Regions from separate parts of the Enterobacter sp. SA187 genome, predicted to be linked through region 2. Evidence: predicted binding sites of a transcription regulator. Region 2 holds the regulator's gene; each other region holds the start of a gene.
What was found. Region 2 encodes PurR, which represses purine synthesis genes. Its sites were predicted from a motif close to CANGCAAACGTTTGCNTG; they were not measured.

Region 1 (6,176 bases), 190 kb from region 2:
CTTCGCGCCGCTGTACTGACCGTCGGCGGTGTCAATGGTGACGCCGTCATCATGATGATGGATAGCGGTAACCGGGCAGTTAAACAGCTGGGCGCAGCCCGCTTCACGGGCGAGGCGGATCCAGGTTTTCACCGCCAGTTCGCTGCGCAGAAAGCCGGACTGTGACTCAAACAGACCGATATACCCTTCAGGGACGCGGATCTCCGGCCAGCGCGCCATCAGCGCTGCCGCATCGAGGCGTTCGACGTCAAGATTAAATTCACGGGCGCTTTGCGCCACGTTTGCGAGGAAAGCGGAATCCGCAGGACCCAGGTTGATGACGCCGGTGCGTTCAAAGACCGCTTCACCGCTGTCAGCGGCAAGCTCATCCCACAGGCTCTGGGCGCGCAGCACCAGCGGAACATATTTCTCGCCTTCACCATAGGCGTGGCGGATAAGGCGGGTGTCACCATGATGGCTGCCGTGCTGATGAGGCGGCAGCCAGGCGTCGGTCATCAGGACATTCAGCCCGGCGCGTGTGGCATAGTAGCCTGCCGCAGCCCCTACAGAGCCGCTGCCGACGATAATCAGGTCATATTTCATTACGCTCTCCTGGCAAATTCTTCAGGCAGGAGAGTAATTAACCTGTATGGGATATACAAGCCAGAAATAAATCAGGCACCCGAATGGGTGCCTGGAGGACAGAAGATACTCACGATCTAGTGTCTGCGATACTCATCTGCCTGATAGTCACCGGATTCGATCTTGGCGATCCCTGCTTCCAGAATCGAAATAAACTGACGGGCAACTTCAGTGGTGAGCCACAGCGTCTGGCCGACCTCAGTGTCATCACGGTCGGGCTGGCTTGGGGTCTGATAGTGCAAACGCAGCATCATGGCATCGTAACTGTCTACGGTGCTGATGTCCCACCCTACGAGCGGATGAGTTTGAATGACTTCATTATTTTTAACCATTTCAACCCCCATTTGCGTACGTGAATACAACGATTATTGAGGTTCAATGCGTGTTTTTCTGAAGCAGCTTAAGTATATCAATAATTAACGTGAATGCGTTAATTATTAGAACTATCGGCAATTCCGTCTTTTTATTTAAATTTTTTTGAAAGAAACGGGCAGGAGATACGGGCTGTTTTTCACCATCCTCTGATTTCAATAAGGAAATGGCGGAAAAAAATGCAAAAAAGCCGGGGCGACCCGGCAAGAAGAACAATGAGGGTACTGCTTAGTGAGGTTGTAGTTTAATCCTGTCTGAACCAGTCATCGGCGCTTTCCCAGGTTTCCTGGAGAATTTCGCTGACGCGGTCTTTATCTTCTTTCGCCGCGCCGAACACCGTCAGGCTGTTGGCGGCGGCGAAACGTACTGAAACTTTGCCTTCGCTGTGCGGATAGTCGTCACAGACGCGGCGGGAGAGTTCCTGAGCCAGCGCATCAATAGCGCCCGGCGGTAAGGCGGTGGTTCTGGCGATAGTCACTTCGATACGCATAGTAGCCCCCTGTATAATTTACTGGTTATTTATACAGTCATTACCCTGCATTTACAACAGGGGGCAGCGAATTTTTAACGCTTCACGCGCCAGCGCACGGTTTCTCCGGCGAGGAAGGGCACCAGGGTGTCGTCGGTAAGGGCAATGCTTTCCGGCACCTGCTCCTCCTGACGCTCCAGCTCCACAAAACTCTCATTGACCGGCAGGCCGTAAAAACGCGGACCATTCAGCGAGCAGAAGGCTTCGAAGTGCGCAAGCGCCCCCATCTCCTCAAACACCGTGGCATAGCTTGCCAGCGCCGTCGGCGCGTTAAAGCAGCCCGCACAGCCACAGCTTGCTTCTTTACGATGACGGGCATGGGGGGCAGAGTCGGTGCCAAGGAAAGCGCGCGTAAAACCGCTGGCGACCAGTTCACGCAGCGCCTGCTGGTGGATATTACGCTTTAGGATCGGCAGGCAGTACAGGTGCGGGCGCACGCCGCCCACCAGCATATGGTTGCGGTTAAACATCAAATGCTGTGGCGTGATGGTGGCGGCCAGCAGCTCATTGCCGTCGCGCACATAGTCGGCGGCATCTTTGGTGGTGATGTGTTCAAACACCACTTTCAGACCCGGCAGACGCTGACGCAGCGGCTCCATCACGGTGTCGATAAAGCGCGCTTCCCGATCAAAAATATCAATATCCGCGTGCGTGACTTCACCGTGCACCAGCAGCGGCATGCCCAGTTTTTCCATGCGCGTCAGCACCGGCATAATGGCGTCAATGCTGGTCACGCCGTGGCTGGAGTTGGTGGTGGCGTTAGCCGGGTAAAGCTTGGCGGCGGTAAACACCTTTTCGTTAAAGCCGCGTTCGATTTCGTCCGGATCCAGCGTATCGGTCAGATAGCAGGTCATTAATGGCGTGAAATCATGTCCGGCGGGGACGGCGTCGAGAATGCGCTGGCGATAGGCGATGGCGGCATCAACGGTAGTGATGGGCGGCACCAGGTTCGGCATGATGATCGCCCGGCCATACAGCTCACTGGTGTAGGGCACGACCGTTTTCAGCATATCGCCGTCACGAAGATGAATGTGCCAGTCGTCTGGGCGGCGGATTTTCAAAACCTGGGGTTGTGCTGTCATGAGTGCGCTCCGGCTTGCGTGGTAATCAGTCAGTGATGGCTGGTTTTATGCCGGGCACAAAGGATAGGCGTAAACGTTTTCGTTTGCATCCCTTTTCCGCACAGGACGCATAAAAAAGGGCGCCTGGCGCCCCTGGGTTAGTCAGTAAAAGGGATGACGATTTCGCCGGGTTTGACTTCAAGCCCTTTCGCGAATTTCTTCGCCAGCGCTTCCCCCTGGCTGCTATCTTCCCTCAGCACATAGGCGGGTTGCTGGTTAAAGTAGTTACGCAGCGACTGGTTAAGATAGGGCATCAGCGTCTGAATGACGCTCTGCATTTTCTGCGGCGTGACGGTGGCATCCACCACTTCCATCTCCTGCAGGTAGATTTCGCCTTTCTCTTTATTGAAAACCGGCAGCGCTTTCAGCTTCAGCGCAATGGTGGCCTTCTGGCTGCCGAAAAGGGAATTCATATCCAGATTCGCATCGCCGGTAAGGGTGACTTTATTGGGCTCTTCGCGGCCAATCGCGCTGCTCAGATTACGCAGCACAATGTGCGCGTCCGCCACGCCCGGCACGCCAATATCGCGGGAGAAATCGTTACGTTTTTGCAGCGCCTGATTAATTTCCTGCTCACTTACGGTGTACTGGGTTAACGGATTACACCCGGCGAGTAAACCACTCACAATCAGCGTGGCGGCTAAGACTATCTTCTTCATCGGTTTCCTCAACATGACACCTTTATGCCAATCGTGACATAAAGGAGCATCCCGCACCAGTGCGGCACATGCCAGCAGAAAACACCGAAAAGCATGACGGGCGCTTTCGCACCCGTCCCGTTACGCTCAGATTGCCATGGATGAGAGCAGATTAATCTGCGTCTGTTTGGCCATATTGTCGCGGTAATCCGCCACGCGGGTCGGCCAGGTGATGCCTGACACCAGCGTCAGGTTACGCAGCAGCGGGAAGAGATGAATGTCATCCTCAGAGAGTTCGCCATTAACGGCGTTAGGCTTGACGATGAGCTTATCCAGCGCCCGCAGGTCGTCGCTGATGTTCTTAACCAGCCCGGCGGAGTGGGCGAGGTGCTCCGCAAAATCGCCGATAGCCGCCTCCTTTTTCGCCACAAAATACGCGCGCGCTTCCGGCGTGGCGAACTCATCAAAGGGGGATTTGGCAAAGCGCGGGATCAGCAGGCGATTCACATAGCCATTCACCTTGCGCAGCCAGTCGGCAATGGCCGGATTCTGCGCGCCAGTGAGCAGCGGCTGGTGGTCAAGCTGATCAACATAGTGGACGATATCCATGCTTTCCGGGAGATAGCGGCTGTCGTCCTTTTGCAGGATCGGCGCCATCTTCTGACCAATCATACGCACCGGCGTGGCTTCGTCATCATTGAGTAACACGTTCAGTTCGACGGGGAGATTCTTCAGGCCGAAAATCATGCGGGCTTTAAGACAGAACGGACAGTGATCGTAGATATAGAGCTTCACGTTTCTCCTCCAGATGATTGTGGTTCTCACTTTCAGTATGGAAGAGAAAAATGCGGCTTTCAAATCAGATGCCTGGCTCCGGCACCTCTGTGCGGGCGCTTTTCTGGCTGAACTGCCACCACAAGGCAACAAAGGTGGCAAGACCGATTAGCCCCAGCATCAGCCAGGGCAGCTCCGGTTGCGCCGACAGTTTTCCGGCGTCAAACAGCCAGCCGCCGCCCGCGTAACCCAGCGCACCGCCAAAAGCCAGCCCCAGTCGACTAAAGCCCATATAGCTGCCCCGCGCACGGGCGTCAGCCAGATCCGCCCCCAGGGTTTCCCGCGCCGGTTCGGCGATAATCGCGCCGAGATAAAACAGACAAATCAGCATAAACAGCTGTTGCAGCGAGCCGACCATACCTACCGGCAACAGGCTGAGCGACATCAGCAGCAGCCCGGCCATCAGGCGATGCTCAAGGCGAAAACGCTTCTCGCTCCAGCGGGCGATGGGATAGAGCAGGGTCAGCGACAGGCAGGCTTCAATGGCGTACATCCATTTCACCGCGGCAGGGGATCCGGCGATATCGTTGACCATAATCGGCAGCATCAGCATCACCTGGACCGCCAGCATGTAATAACCGGTCAGCGTCAGCACGTAGGTCACAAAGCGTTTATCGCGCAGCACCCGCTGTAGCCCTTCGCGCACCGGCGTTTTCACCGTCGACAGCTTCCACGCCGGTAACAGCCAGGCGTTAAAGCCCGCGCAGAGGATAAACAGCACCGCGCCGGTGGCGCACACCAGGCGAAAATCGTACTGCAACAGCCAGCTTCCCAGCAGCGCGCCAATCACCGCCCCGGCGCTGTCCTGCATCATCAGCAGCGAGAAAAAGCGGCCGCGCTGCCGGGGACGCACCAGTTTGACCACCAGCGCCGAGCGCGGCGGATCGAACAGCGTTCCGCCAAGCCCGGAAAGAATGCAGGAAAACCACAGCAGCCAGGGTTCATGCGCCACCGCCATGGCGGCAAATCCGGCGGCGCGCAGCAGCATACCGGTGACGATCATCGGCTTGGCGCCAAAGCGATCCGCCACCGCGCCGCCGAAAATCCCCAGCCCCTGCTGGACAAACTGACGCAGGCCGAGGGCAATACCAACCATCAGCGCCGCCCAGCCAAGCTGATCGACAAAACGAATAGAGATAAGCGGGAAGACGACAAAGAAGCCCAGCACCACCAGCATATTGTCGATTAGCAGGAAATATTTACCCATGCTCCGTGCCTGCGATACGCGGGACATCTCCCCTCCGGGGAACAAAAAATCACCCGCTTATTCTGCGGGGTGGCGCAGCATTTTCCCACCCGCCGCAGCGACAATATTTTTTCATCAAACCACCGCTTTGATTGATGACCTTCATCGAAACTCCATTCCGGCGCAGAAAATGGTATGTTGCTGTTTTCACAGACCGGCATTGCGCAGGTATAGTTAAGGAAAAGGGGTAACAAGACGTGAGCGGAAGGAGTGGTTATTGATGTTTGGCTATCGCAGTAACGTACCTAAAGCACGCCTGACCACCGATCGCCTGGTAGTGCGTCTGGTGCATGAGCGTGATGCCTGGCGGCTGGCCGATTATTACGCAGAAAATCGCCAGTTTCTGAAACCCTGGGAGCCGATCCGCGATGACAGCCATTGTTATCCTTCCGGCTGGCAGGCCCGCCTCGGCATGATCAACGAATTCCATAAACAGGGCAGCGCTTTTTACTTTGCGCTGCTCGATCCCGAAGAAAAAGAGATCATCGGCGTGGCGAACTTTTCCAACGTCGTACGCGGATCCTTTCACGCCTGCTACCTCGGCTACTCTATTGGTCAGAAATGGCAGGGGCAGGGGTTAATGTTTGAAGCCTTAAGCGCGGCGATCCGCTATATGCAGCGCACGCAGCATATGCACCGCATCATGGCCAATTATATGCCGCACAATAAACGCAGCGGCGATTTGCTGGCGCGTCTCGGTTTTGAAAAGGAAGGCTACGCCAAAGCCTATCTGCTGATTGACGGCCAGTGGCGCGATCACGTGCTGACGGCGTTAACGGCCACCGACTGGACCGCAGGGCGTTGACGATTATGCA
Region 2 (6,176 bases):
CGGGGCGATCTGGTGTTCTTCCGCACGCAGGGTCGCGGCACCGCCGATCACGTGGGCGTCTACGTTGGCAATGGCAAATTCATCCAGTCGCCGCGCAGTGGTCAGGATATTCAAATCACTTCCCTTAGCGAAGATTACTGGCAGCGTCATTATGTGGGCGCGCGCCGGGTGATGACGCCGAAAAACGTCCGCTAAAAAAAACACCCTGCCGGACTGGCAGGGTGTTTTTCTTTTTTACTCAGTAACGATCAGTTCGCCACGCATTCCCGGCGGGCATCGGCGCGCCCGGAAAACAGCACCAGCAGCAACGCCAGCGCCGCAATAACAGCGCCCATCACCGGCACAACGGCGTAGCCTAATCCTGCGGAGATCACCGCGCCGCCTGCCGCCGCGCCCAGCGCATTGCCGAGGTTAAAAGCGCCGATATTCACGGACGAAGACAGCCCCGGCGCTTCATGAGCGACACGCATTACGCGCATCTGCAATGGCGGCACCACCGCGAACGTTGCGGCGCCCCACACTACCATCGCCACGGCCGCGCCGATATCGCTTTTCACCAGCAGCGGGATCGCCAGCATGATCACCATCAGCAGCAACAGAAAGCCTTTCAGCGTGCCGCTGACGGAACGATCGGCAAACTTGCCGCCCAGGTAATTGCCCAGCGAGAAGCCCACGCCGATCAGCACCAGCATTGCGGTGACAAAGAATGGCGTGGCGTGATTCAGCTCCTGCAACACCGGCGAGATATAGGTATAAAGGGTGAACATCGCCCCGGCGCCCAGCACGGTGGTCAGCAGCGCCGATAAAACCTGCGGGCGCATCAGCACCGCCAGCTCCTGGCGCACATTCGGACGCACGCCCGCGCTGCCCTTCGGCAGGGAGAAGAACAGGCTTAACATCGACACCACGCCAAGACCTGCGGTGGCGAGGAAGGACATCCGCCAGCCGATGGTTTCCCCAAGCCAGGTGGCCGCTGGAACGCCGCCGATATTGGCGATGGTCAGTCCCATAAACATGGTCGCCACGGCGCTGGCCTGTTTATGTTTCGGTACCACGCTTGCGGCCACCACTGAACCCAGGCCAAAGAAGGCGCCGTGGTTAAGACTGGTGATAATGCGCGATAACAGCAGCGTGGTGTAATCCGGCGCAATGGCCGACAGTACATTACCGAGGGTGAAAATCGCCATCAGGAAGATCAGCGCGTTACGACGGGCGCGATGCGACAGCAGCAGCGTCATCAGGGGGGCGCCCACCATCACGCCGATCGCATAGGCGCTGATCAGCATGCCGGCGGCAGGGATCGAGACGTCAACGCCACGGGCGATTACCGGCAGCAATCCCATGGGTGAAAATTCAGTTGTACCTATCCCAAAAGCCCCGATTGCCAGTGACAGCAGGGGAAAATTTATCTTCATTATTACATGACTCCAGTAATGCGATGGCGTACAGAGCGCCCCGCGGTGAAGTCAAAAGCATGACATTAATCACAAAAAAACAGAAGTTAATGAAGTGACAAAAGATTATTGCAAATTTGATAACAATCGGCGGGAATGAAAAAGAGAGGGAGAGCGCTCTCCCTGCTCTGGATCAATTAAAAGCGGCAGTCATTGCGCCAGCAACGATCAGGCTGAGCACGATTACGGTAGTAAACAGCGAATACTTCAGATTGCTATCCATCATTTTTTCTCCTTTGTTAACCCCCACAAAAAGTGAGATTGCTCATTTTTGCACAGTTAAACGCAAAAATCTTCTCTGTTTTAGATTGATAACCATTTTTAGACTTCCCCTTTTCATCAAGATCAGCCAGAATTCCACGCTAAATTTATTCGTGTACCGGCCACTGACCCCTCCTGACGTCCTGTGTTGTTTTCCCGGCGTATCGCAACCTGAAAATGTTGTGCGAAGGGTTTTTTAAGGCAAACGTTTACCTGTAGAAGTATCAGGAGTTTAAGATATGGTCTGGAGTGAGATCTAATGGCAACAATTAAAGATGTAGCGAAACGCGCAAACGTTTCCACTACAACCGTATCACATGTTATTAACAAAACCCGTTTTGTTGCGGAAGAAACGCGCAACGCGGTGTGGGCAGCCATCAAAGAGCTGCATTATTCCCCAAGCGCGGTGGCGCGCAGTCTGAAGGTTAACCATACCAAGTCGATTGGCTTGCTGGCGACCAGCAGCGAAGCGCCCTACTTCGCCGAAATCATTGAAGCTGTTGAGAAAAACTGCTTCCAGAAGGGCTATACCCTGATCCTCGGCAACGCCTGGAACAACCTGGAAAAGCAGCGCGCTTATCTGTCGATGATGGCGCAAAAGCGCGTCGACGGCCTGATGGTGATGTGTTCTGAATACCCGGACCCGCTGTTGCGCATGCTTGAAGAGTACCGTCATATCCCGATGGTGGTGATGGACTGGGGCGAAGCGAAAGCGGACTTTACCGATTCGGTGATCGATAACGCTTTTGAAGGCGGCTATATGGCGGGCCGTTATCTGATCGAACGTGGCCACCGTGAAATCGGCGTCATTCCGGGCCCGCTTGAGCGTAACACCGGCGCGGGCCGTCTGGCGGGCTTTATGAAAGCGATGGAAGAAGCGCTGATTAAGGTGCCGGAAAACTGGATCGTGCAGGGCGACTTTGAGCCGGAATCCGGCTACCGCGCCATGCAGCAGATCCTCTCCCAGCCGCATCGTCCGACCGCAGTCTTCTGCGGCGGCGACGTGATGGCGATGGGCGCGCTCTGCGGGGCTGATGAAATGGGTCTGCGCGTGCCGCAGGACGTGTCGCTGATTGGTTATGACAACGTGCGCAACGCGCGTTTCTTCACTCCGGCGCTGACCACCATTCACCAGCCGAAAGATTCGCTGGGCGAAACGGCCTTCAATATGCTGATGGACAGGATCGTCAGCAAGCGTGAAGAGTCGCAGTCCATTGAGGTGCACCCGCGTCTCATCGAACGCCGCTCGGTCGCCGACGGCCCGTTCCGCGACTACCGCCGTTAAGCCTGCCGGGAGCCAGTCACTCTGGCTCCCGCAACCACTCTTTATTCAGCGTCTCGCTGTCTCCTAAATAATCGAGCAGCCAGCTTAAGGCGGGCGAATTGTCCTTTTGCTGCCACGTCAGGCAACAGGCGGCGTCCGGGAAGGGGTTTTCAAGCGGCAGCGCCACCCACTCTCCGCGATCAAGCCAGGGCCTGGCAAAATGCGCCGGTACCATGCCGATACACAATCCCGCCGACAGACAGGCCGCCGAGGATTCCCAGTCGGGCGCGACGATGCGCCGCTGGTTATCCAGCAGCCAGGTGATACGCTTCGGCAGCGAGCGGGAGGTGTCTTCGCGCACCAGCGACGGCCAGTTGCGCAAGGTGTCATCGCTCAGCGGCCCGTCCATCGCCGCCAGCGGGTGTTCACGGGATACCACGCACTTCCAGCTCAATTTCCCCATATCCCGGAAGGCGTAGCGCCCGCCCACCGGCACCGCCTGGGTCGCCCCAATCGCCAGTTCCACGCGGCCATCCGCCAGCGCGTCCCACACGCCGTTGAATACTTCCTGAAAGACGATCAGCTCCACATCCTGAAAGTGGCGGTAGAAATCGACGATCATTTGCCTGCTACGTTCGGGCTTAACGATATTGTCCACCGCGATGGATAACTGCCCCCGCCAGCCGTTGGCGATCTGCTGACACTGCTGACGGGTGATCTGCATTTTTTTGATAACAGATCGCCCTTCCTTTAAAAACCAGCGCCCGGCCGGGGTAAGCACCACGTCACGGTGACGGCGCTCAAACAGCGGCACCGCCAGCCACTCTTCCAGTTGCCGCACCGTATAGCTAACCGCCGATGGGACCCGGTGGAGTTCCTGCGCCGCGGCGCTGAAGCTGCCGGTTCGTGCCACCGCATCAACCACTTCCAGTGAATATTCTGACCACATGTTCTGCCTGCAAATTTTTTGAATGCAATGTGCAAATATTAGCGTTTCACAACCGTCATTGCACTCCCTACACTCTGCCGCTCTGCTCACCTGCCAAAACAAGAGAACGTGACATGAAACCTGGAAAAGGATTTTTAGTCTGGCTGGCGGGGTTAAGCGTACTGGGCTTTCTGGCTACAGATATGTATTTACCCGCCTTCGCCGTTATTCAGAATGATCTACAAACCCCGGCGGCTGCCGTCAGCGCCAGCCTGAGTCTGTTTTTAGCCGGATTTGCGGTTGCGCAACTGGCGTGGGGTCCGCTGTCCGATACTTATGGTCGCCGCCCGGTGCTGTTAAGCGGTCTGGCGCTCTTTGCCGTCGGCTGTCTGGGCATGCTGTGGGTGCGCGACGCCACCTGGCTGCTGGTGCTGCGTTTTATCCAGGCGATCGGCGTCTGCGCTGCCGCCGTCACCTGGCAGGCGCTGGTGACGGATCACTATCCGGCGCACCGCACTAATCGTATCTTCGCCACCATTATGCCGCTGGTGGGTCTCTCTCCGGCCCTTGCGCCGCTGCTGGGCAGCTGGATCCTCGCGCATTTTTCCTGGCAAATGATTTTTATGACGCTGTTTGTCATTACGCTGGTGCTGATGCTGCCCGCGCTGCGCCTGAAGCCGGTGGTAAAAAAAACCACCAGCAGCGACGTGCCGCTGACCTTTGCCACCCTGCTCCGTTCCCGGGATTACCGCGGTAACGTGCTGATCTACGCCGCCTGCTCCGCCAGCTTCTTCGCCTGGCTGACCGGCTCGCCCTTTATCCTCAGCGAAATGGGCTACGGCCCGGCGGCCATTGGCCTGAGCTATGTACCGCAAACCATCGCCTTTCTGATCGGCGGCTATGGATGCCGCGCGGCGCTGCAAAAGTGGCAGGGTAAAAAGTTACTGCCGTGGCTGCTGGTGTTCTACGGTCTGAGCGTGGCGGGTACCTGGATAGCCGGGCTGGTGGCGGGTCAATCTCTCACGGCGCTGCTGGTGCCCTTCTGCGTGATGGCAATGGCGAACGGCGCCATCTATCCCATTGTGGTGGCCCAGGCGCTGCGCCCGTTCCCGCAGGCGACCGGACGCGCGGCGGCGTTGCAAAATACCCTGCAACTGGGGCTCTGTTTCCTTGCCAGTCTGGTAGTGTCCGCGCTTATCGGCACGCCGCTGTTGACCACCACCAGCGTAATGCTGATCACCGTGTTACTGGCCGCTGCCGGTTACCGGATGCAGCGTCATGGTGTAACAGACGCGAATGCTGAAACCGCCTCTGCATAGTTCACCGTGCAACTATGTTACAAATCAGTGATTAGGTTGCTAAGAATTTACTATTGTATCTGCCGGATCTGAGGCCTATACTCATTTCCGGCACATATAATTACGATAAATATTATGCAGTAACAGGCGCAGGATGACGCCTCTCTCACCACGGACGGCCTTTACGGCAAGGGTAATCTCCCTTCCTCTGTTCTACGTCGGATTTCTGGCTCGCGGACCATTCCGTGAGATTTCTCACAAACCCTAAAAAGCGACTACGCTGTTTGAAGGTTCTGATCACATACAGGTGATGGAGAAGCTATGAGTTCATCGTGCATAGAAGACGTTAACATACGGGATGATGACTGGTTTCGTATCGTAAGCGAACTGCTTGGCCGGGCGGGGATCACAATCAACGGTTCGTCCCCGGTAGATATTCAGGTCAAAAATCCTCATTTTTTTAAACGCGTGCTGCAGGAAGGATCGCTGGGGCTGGGTGAAAGTTATATGGACGGCTGGTGGGATTGCGAGCGGCTGGACATTTTCTTCAACAACGTTCTGCGCGCCGGTCTTGAAAACCAGCTACCGCACCATCTCAAAGATACGCTGCGTATAGCGGGCGCCAGATTATTTAATTTGCAGAGCAAGCGCCGGGCATGGATCGTCGGCAAAGAGCATTACGATTTGGGTAATGATCTGTTCAGCCGCATGCTGGATCCGCAAATGCAATACTCTTGCGCCTACTGGAAGGATGCCACGACGCTGGCAGACGCCCAGCTTGCCAAGCTAAAACTGATTTGCGAAAAGTTACAGCTCCAGCCCGGAATGCGTGTGCTCGACATCGGCTGTGGCTGGGGTGGGCTTGCGCAGTACATGGCGCAGCATTATGACGTCAGCGTGGTGGGCGTGACGATTTCTGCGGAACAGCAAAAAATGGCGCAGGAACGCTGTCAGGATCTCGATGTGACTAT
Region 3 (6,176 bases), 900 kb from region 2:
CTAACTTCACCAAGGACAACATCGGCAAACCGATGGCGACCCTGTTTGTGGAGTACAAAGACAGCGGTAAAAAAGATGCGAACGGTCGTTCCGTACTGGTGAAACAGGAAGAGGTGATTAACGTCGCCAACATCCAGTCGCGCCTCGGCAACAGCTTCCGTATTACCGGCATCAATAACCCTAACGAAGCGCGTCAGCTGTCGCTGCTGCTGCGTGCGGGTGCGTTGATTGCGCCGATTCAGATCGTTGAAGAACGTACCATTGGCCCGACCTTAGGGATGCAGAACATCACCCAGGGTCTGGAAGCCTGTCTGGCGGGTCTGGCGGTCTCCATCATCTTCATGCTGTTCTTCTATAAGAAGTTTGGCCTGATCGCCACCACGGCACTGATCGCCAACCTGGTGCTGATTGTCGGCATCATGTCCCTGCTGCCAGGGGCGACGCTGACCATGCCGGGTATCGCGGGGATCGTCTTAACCCTTGCGGTAGCGGTGGATGCGAACGTACTGATAAACGAACGTATCAAAGAAGAGCTGAGCAACGGGCGTAGCGTTCAGCAGGCGATTGACGAAGGTTATCGCGGCGCGTTCAGCTCCATTTTTGACGCCAACGTCACGACGCTTATTAAGGTCATCATCCTGTATGCCGTAGGCACCGGGGCCATTAAAGGCTTCGCCATTACTACCGGTATCGGTGTGGCGACGTCAATGTTTACCGCGATCGTCGGCACCCGTGCCATCGTAAACCTGTTGTACGGCGGCAAACGCATCAACAAGCTGTCTATCTGAGGAGTGCGTTGTGGCACAGGAATATACTGTTGAACAATTGAACCACGGCCGTAGAGTCTGGGACTTTATGCGCTGGGATTACTGGGCCTTCGGTATCTCCGGTTTTCTGCTGATCCTGTCAATTATCATTATTGGCGTGAAAGGCTTTAACTGGGGTCTGGATTTTACCGGCGGTACGGTTATCGAAATCTCGCTGGAAAAACCGGCCGATATGGATCAGATGCGTGAAGCGCTGGAAAAAGCCGGCTTTGCCGATCCGCTGTTGCAGAACTTTGGCAGCAGCCGCGACATCATGGTGCGTATGCCGCCTGCCGAGGGTGAAACCGGTGGTCAGGTGCTGGGCAGCAAGGTCGTGAGCGTGATTAACGAAGCGACCAGCCAGAATGCCGCGGTGAAACGTATCGAGTTCGTCGGCCCGAGCGTGGGTGCAGACCTGGCGCAGACCGGCGCGATGGCGCTGATGGTGGCGCTGATTTCCATCCTGGTTTACGTCGGCTTCCGCTTTGAGTGGCGTCTGGCGGCCGGTGTGGTTATCGCGCTGGCGCACGACGTCATCATCACCATGGGCGTACTGTCGCTGTTCCATATCGAAGTGGATCTGACGATTGTCGCCTCGCTGATGTCGGTGATCGGTTACTCGCTGAACGACAGCATCGTGGTATCGGACCGTATTCGTGAAAACTTCCGCAAGATCCGCCGCGGAACGCCGTACGAAATCTTTAACGTGTCCCTGACCCAGACGCTGCACAGGACGTTGATCACTTCAGGAACCACCTTAGTGGTGATCCTGATGCTCTACCTCTTTGGCGGCGCCATGCTGCAGGGCTTCTCGCTGACCATGCTGATCGGTGTGTCCATCGGTACTGCATCGTCGATTTATGTCGCGTCAGCGCTGGCGCTGAAGCTGGGCATGAAGCGTGAACACCTGCTGGTGCAGAAAGTCGAGAAAGAAGGCGCGGACCAACCGTCAATTCTGCCGTAAACCGACGCTCTGCGTTGAAAACCGCAGCCTCAGCGCTGCGGTTTTTTTTCGCCTGCGTTTTACGGGCAAAAAAAAGCCAGCGGTTAAGCTGGCTTTTCGATGGGGCTGACAGACAAATCAGAAGTTATAACCTGCCACCAGGTAACCACCCCAGCCGGTAGAGCGGACGTTTTCTTTCATCCATACCAGGTCTGCATCATCATTCCACTGACCGCCGTTGTGCCAGTAACGCGCTACTACCGAGTAGTGCCAGTGATCGTAGCTCAGGGACAGAATGTGGCTGGAGGCGATGGAGTCGTTGGTACGCTGCTTGATGCCGTTCATCGCATAGCTGCTCTTATCGCCCAGGTCTGAGCCCCAGTCAAAGTTGGTGAAGCCGATGTAGCTCAGGTTACCGCCCCACAGTTGGGTGATCGGCACGAAGTATTTCACTTTGAAACGGTAGCCGTCCCACTCGTTTTCGTTTTCCGCCAGGTAGTTCTGCCACTGGTATTTCGCATACACGTTCAGTGACAGGCTCATCGGCAGGCCGGTATCGATGTCGGTACCCAGACCCATGTACCAGGTGCTCTGACGACCAGAGGCGTTGCGGCCCATGTCGTAGATGTAGTTGTTCGCGAAATACCACTCTTTAAACGGACCGAAGCTCAGATCGGCGCCGGTCAGCTTATCGATAGAGAAACGCGGTTCGATTTCCATAAACAGCGGCGAACCATGGTTCCAGATCCCGCGGGCATCGGTGTTACCACCGAAGAATACCGGTGCATCCAGGTAACCATAGAAATCAAACCAGTCTTTTTTGGCAAATGCTTCATATTCCAGGTAGGTATCGTTACGGATCTGCGGTCCAAAACGGGTGTGATAGCTGCCTACCACGTTCACGCTCTGGTGCCACCAGTCGGAAACGAACTCCGGCTTGTCATTTTCTGCCGCATTGACTGCGAATGAGGAGGAGAGAGCCAGTGCTGCACCGGCGACGAGTAATGTTTTTTTCATAGTTTAGCCACTGATTAGGTTCCCTTGCGGGAGCGAAAGAACGCGCGTATTGAGTTTCTAAATGTTTCGTATTTCAGCGAGCCTATTATAAGTATCCATGCTCACAAAAATATGTGTTGTTTCACATATCCATTACGCACGTAATCGATTGCGTTCACGTTTGCGTATATAAAACGCAGGGATTGTACTGAGATTCATCTGTCTTGCAAATATTTCGTGGAAAAAGGCGGTAGGGGAGGGAAAAGGGCGAGAGGCTCGCCCTTAAACAGGATCACTGATTGGTGGCGGGCTGAATATCGTGGACGCGTACAAAGCCCAGCTGGTCCGGCGTGATGCCGTTAAGCTGCAGCGGCAGATCAACGTCGCTCGGCGCCAGGGTGCTGGCCGGGGCGTTAATCAGCTGGTTTTGCACGTTCACTTCCTGATAATCGTTGGTGGTGCCCTGGATCTGACCCCATTCCACCGTACCGCTAAACGCTGGCAGCGGATCGTTCGATTCGCCCTGAATGCGCAGCGTCACGCGCGTGCCGTTCGCATCAGGCGCGATGTTCACCAGCGACATCTTCAGCATACCGATCTGGCTGTGCAGAAGGGCAGGGGTATTCGCGCCCGGCAACAGGTACACACCGCTGCTGGATTTGGCGTTCAGCGCATTTTGCTGGGTGATTTTCACCGTCTCCTGATTCAGCTTACTCATTTCTTTGTTAAGCGTGCTGACACTTTGATGCAACTGGCGGACTTCGCTCTGCTGCGCGCAGGCGCTGAGGGTAAACAGGCTGCCGACCAGCAAAATTTTCAGGTAACGTCTTGTCATCGTGTTGGTTTCCTTGCAAAGAGCATTGCCTGTAATAGTAGCCTGCACGAACCGGCTTGCCATCGATCCTTTATCTCAAAAGCGGTCTTGCCTTTGTTGTCACGGCAGATCAGGTTAAAATAGATTTCAGCTAATTTTAACGTCAGGACGCCGTATGCATTGCCCATTCTGTTTAGCCGTGGATACCAAAGTAATTGACTCCCGCCTGGTCGGTGAAGGGTCGTCCGTGCGCCGCCGCCGTCAGTGTCTGGTGTGTAATGAACGCTTCACCACTTTTGAGGTGGCAGAACTGGTGATGCCACGCGTGGTGAAAAGCAACGAGATCCGCGAGCCCTTTAACGAAGAAAAACTGCGTAACGGCATGCTGCGCGCGCTGGAAAAACGCCCGGTAAGCGCCGATGACGTTGAAATGGCGCTGAATCATATCAAATCCCAGCTGCGCGCCACCGGCGAGCGCGAAGTGCCGAGCAAAATGATCGGCAACCTGGTGATGGAGCAGCTGAAAAAGCTCGATAAAGTCGCCTATATCCGCTTCGCCTCGGTTTACCGCAGCTTCGAAGACATCCGCGAATTTGGCGAAGAGATCGCCCGCTTACAGGATTAAGCTCATGCACGATGAGATGTACATGGCGCGCGCGCTGAAACTGGCGCAACGCGGGCGTTTTACCACCCATCCTAATCCCAACGTCGGCTGTGTGATCGTCAAAGACGGCGAGATTGTCGGCGAAGGCTATCACCAGCGGGCGGGCGAACCCCATGCTGAAGTCCATGCCCTGCGTATGGCGGGCGAAAAGGCGCGTGGCGCCACCGCCTATGTCACCCTGGAACCCTGTAGCCATCACGGACGCACGCCGCCATGCTGCGACGCGCTGATCAACGCGGGCGTGTCTCGTGTGGTGGCGGCGATGCAGGATCCCAACCCGCAGGTTGCCGGACGCGGGCTGTATCGTCTGCAACAGGAAGGCATTGAGGTCAGCCACGGGCTGATGATGAGCGAGGCGGAAAATCTTAATAAAGGTTTTCTGAAACGTATGCGCACCGGGTTTCCTTATGTGCAGCTGAAGCTGGGCGCGTCGCTGGATGGCCGCACCGCCATGGCCAGCGGCGAAAGCCAGTGGATAACCTCACCGCAGGCAAGGCGCGATGTGCAACGTCTGCGCGCGCAGAGTCATGCTATCCTCACCAGCAGCGCGACGGTGCTGGCGGATAATCCGCAGCTTAACGTCCGTTGGGACGAACTCCCGGCGGACGTACAGGCGCAGTATTCGCAGGCGCAGTTACGCCAGCCGCTGCGTATTGTGGTCGACAGCCAGAACCGCGTCACGCCGGAACACCGTCTGATCCAGCAGGCGGGTGAAACCTGGTTTGCCCGCACGCAGCAGGACTCGCGGTCGTGGCCGGACAACATTCGCCACATCCAGGTGCCTGAACACAACGGTCATCTCGACCTGGTGCTGATGATGATGCTGCTGGGCCGCGAGCAGGTTAACAGCATCTGGGTGGAAGCCGGGGCGTCCCTGGCGGGCGCGCTGCTTCAGGCCGGGCTGGTTGACGAGCTGGTGGTGTACCTCGCCCCGAAACTTTTAGGCAGCGACGCCCGCGGTCTGTGCGTACTGCCGGGCTTTGAGGCATTAGCCGATGCGCCGCAGTTTACATTCAGTGAAATTCGTCAGGTTGGACCTGATATTTGCCTGCATTTGACCACTGCGTAATGCCCTCGTAAAAGGGAAGCAGTGCGCAAAGTATTATGATAAAATCCGCCCCCCTGCGGGGCCAAATGAACCCGTAAAGGAAGAGTATGAACATTATTGAAGCTACCGTTGCTGCCCCGGACGCTCGCGTCGCCATCACCATTGCGCGTTTCAACAACTTCATCAATGACAGCCTGCTGGACGGTGCTATCGACGCACTGAAACGTATCGGTCAGGTTAAAGATGAAAACATCACCGTGGTTTGGGTTCCAGGTGCTTATGAGCTGCCGCTGGCGGCTGGCGCACTGGCAAAAACCGGTAAATATGATGCGATTATCGCGCTCGGCACGGTTATCCGTGGCGGTACCGCCCATTTCGAATATGTGGCGGGTGGCGCAAGCAATGGTCTGGCTCATGTCGCTGAACAGAGCGAAATCCCGGTAGCCTTTGGTGTGCTGACCACTGAAAGTATTGAACAAGCCATCGAACGCGCCGGTACCAAAGCCGGTAACAAAGGTGCAGAAGCTGCCCTTACCGCGCTTGAGATGATTAATGTATTGAAGGCCATCAAAGCCTGATTTTTTTGTAAGGGGAATTTCCGTGAAACCTGCTGCTCGTCGCCGCGCCCGTGAGTGTGCCGTCCAGGCGCTTTACTCCTGGCAGTTGTCCCAGAACGACATCGCCGATGTTGAATACCAGTTCCTGTCTGAACAGGATGTCAAAGATGTCGACATCGCGTATTTCCGCGAACTGCTGTCCGGGGTGGCGACTAACAGCGCATATCTCGATGGACTGATGAAGCCCTACCTGTCCCGTCTGCTCGAAGAGCTGGGCCAGGTCGAGAAAGCGGTACTGCGTATCGCGCTGTTTGAACTGTCTAAACGTGCGGATGTGCCGTATAAAGT

Region 1: a site for PurR is predicted at 2,671-2,688, ahead of pyrC (dihydroorotase). Genes of this name have one in related genera too.
Region 3: a site for PurR is predicted at 2,904-2,921, ahead of BMF08_RS10370 (nucleoside-specific channel-forming protein Tsx). Genes of this name have one in related genera too.

What each region holds. Positions count from the first base shown of each region.
Region 1 covers NZ_CP019113.1:2,894,499-2,900,674, forward strand. The annotation lists gene solA (N-methyl-L-tryptophan oxidase) at 1-582, opposite strand, end outside; gene bssS (biofilm formation regulator BssS) at 699-953, opposite strand; gene dinI (DNA damage-inducible protein I) at 1,238-1,483, opposite strand; gene pyrC (dihydroorotase) at 1,558-2,604, opposite strand; gene BMF08_RS13820 (lipoprotein) at 2,742-3,302, opposite strand; gene grxB (glutaredoxin 2) at 3,429-4,076, opposite strand; gene mdtH (multidrug efflux MFS transporter MdtH) at 4,141-5,349, opposite strand; gene rimJ (ribosomal protein S5-alanine N-acetyltransferase) at 5,582-6,166, shown strand.
Region 2 covers NZ_CP019113.1:3,081,659-3,087,834, reverse strand. The annotation lists gene BMF08_RS14765 (C40 family peptidase) at 1-195, shown strand, start outside; gene BMF08_RS14760 (MFS transporter) at 249-1,415, opposite strand; gene cydH (cytochrome bd-I oxidase subunit CydH) at 1,588-1,680, opposite strand; gene purR (HTH-type transcriptional repressor PurR) at 1,975-3,000, shown strand; gene punR (DNA-binding transcriptional activator PunR) at 3,017-3,928, opposite strand; gene punC (purine nucleoside transporter PunC) at 4,042-5,226, shown strand; gene cfa (cyclopropane fatty acyl phospholipid synthase) at 5,527-6,176, shown strand, end outside.
Region 3 covers NZ_CP019113.1:2,185,045-2,191,220, forward strand. The annotation lists gene secD (protein translocase subunit SecD) at 1-788, shown strand, start outside; gene secF (protein translocase subunit SecF) at 799-1,770, shown strand; gene BMF08_RS10370 (nucleoside-specific channel-forming protein Tsx) at 1,888-2,766, opposite strand; gene BMF08_RS10375 (DUF3251 domain-containing protein) at 3,038-3,580, opposite strand; gene nrdR (transcriptional regulator NrdR) at 3,735-4,184, shown strand; gene ribD (bifunctional diaminohydroxyphosphoribosylaminopyrimidine deaminase/5-amino-6-(5-phosphoribosylamino)uracil reductase RibD) at 4,189-5,292, shown strand; gene ribH (6,7-dimethyl-8-ribityllumazine synthase) at 5,379-5,849, shown strand; gene nusB (transcription antitermination factor NusB) at 5,872-6,176, shown strand, end outside.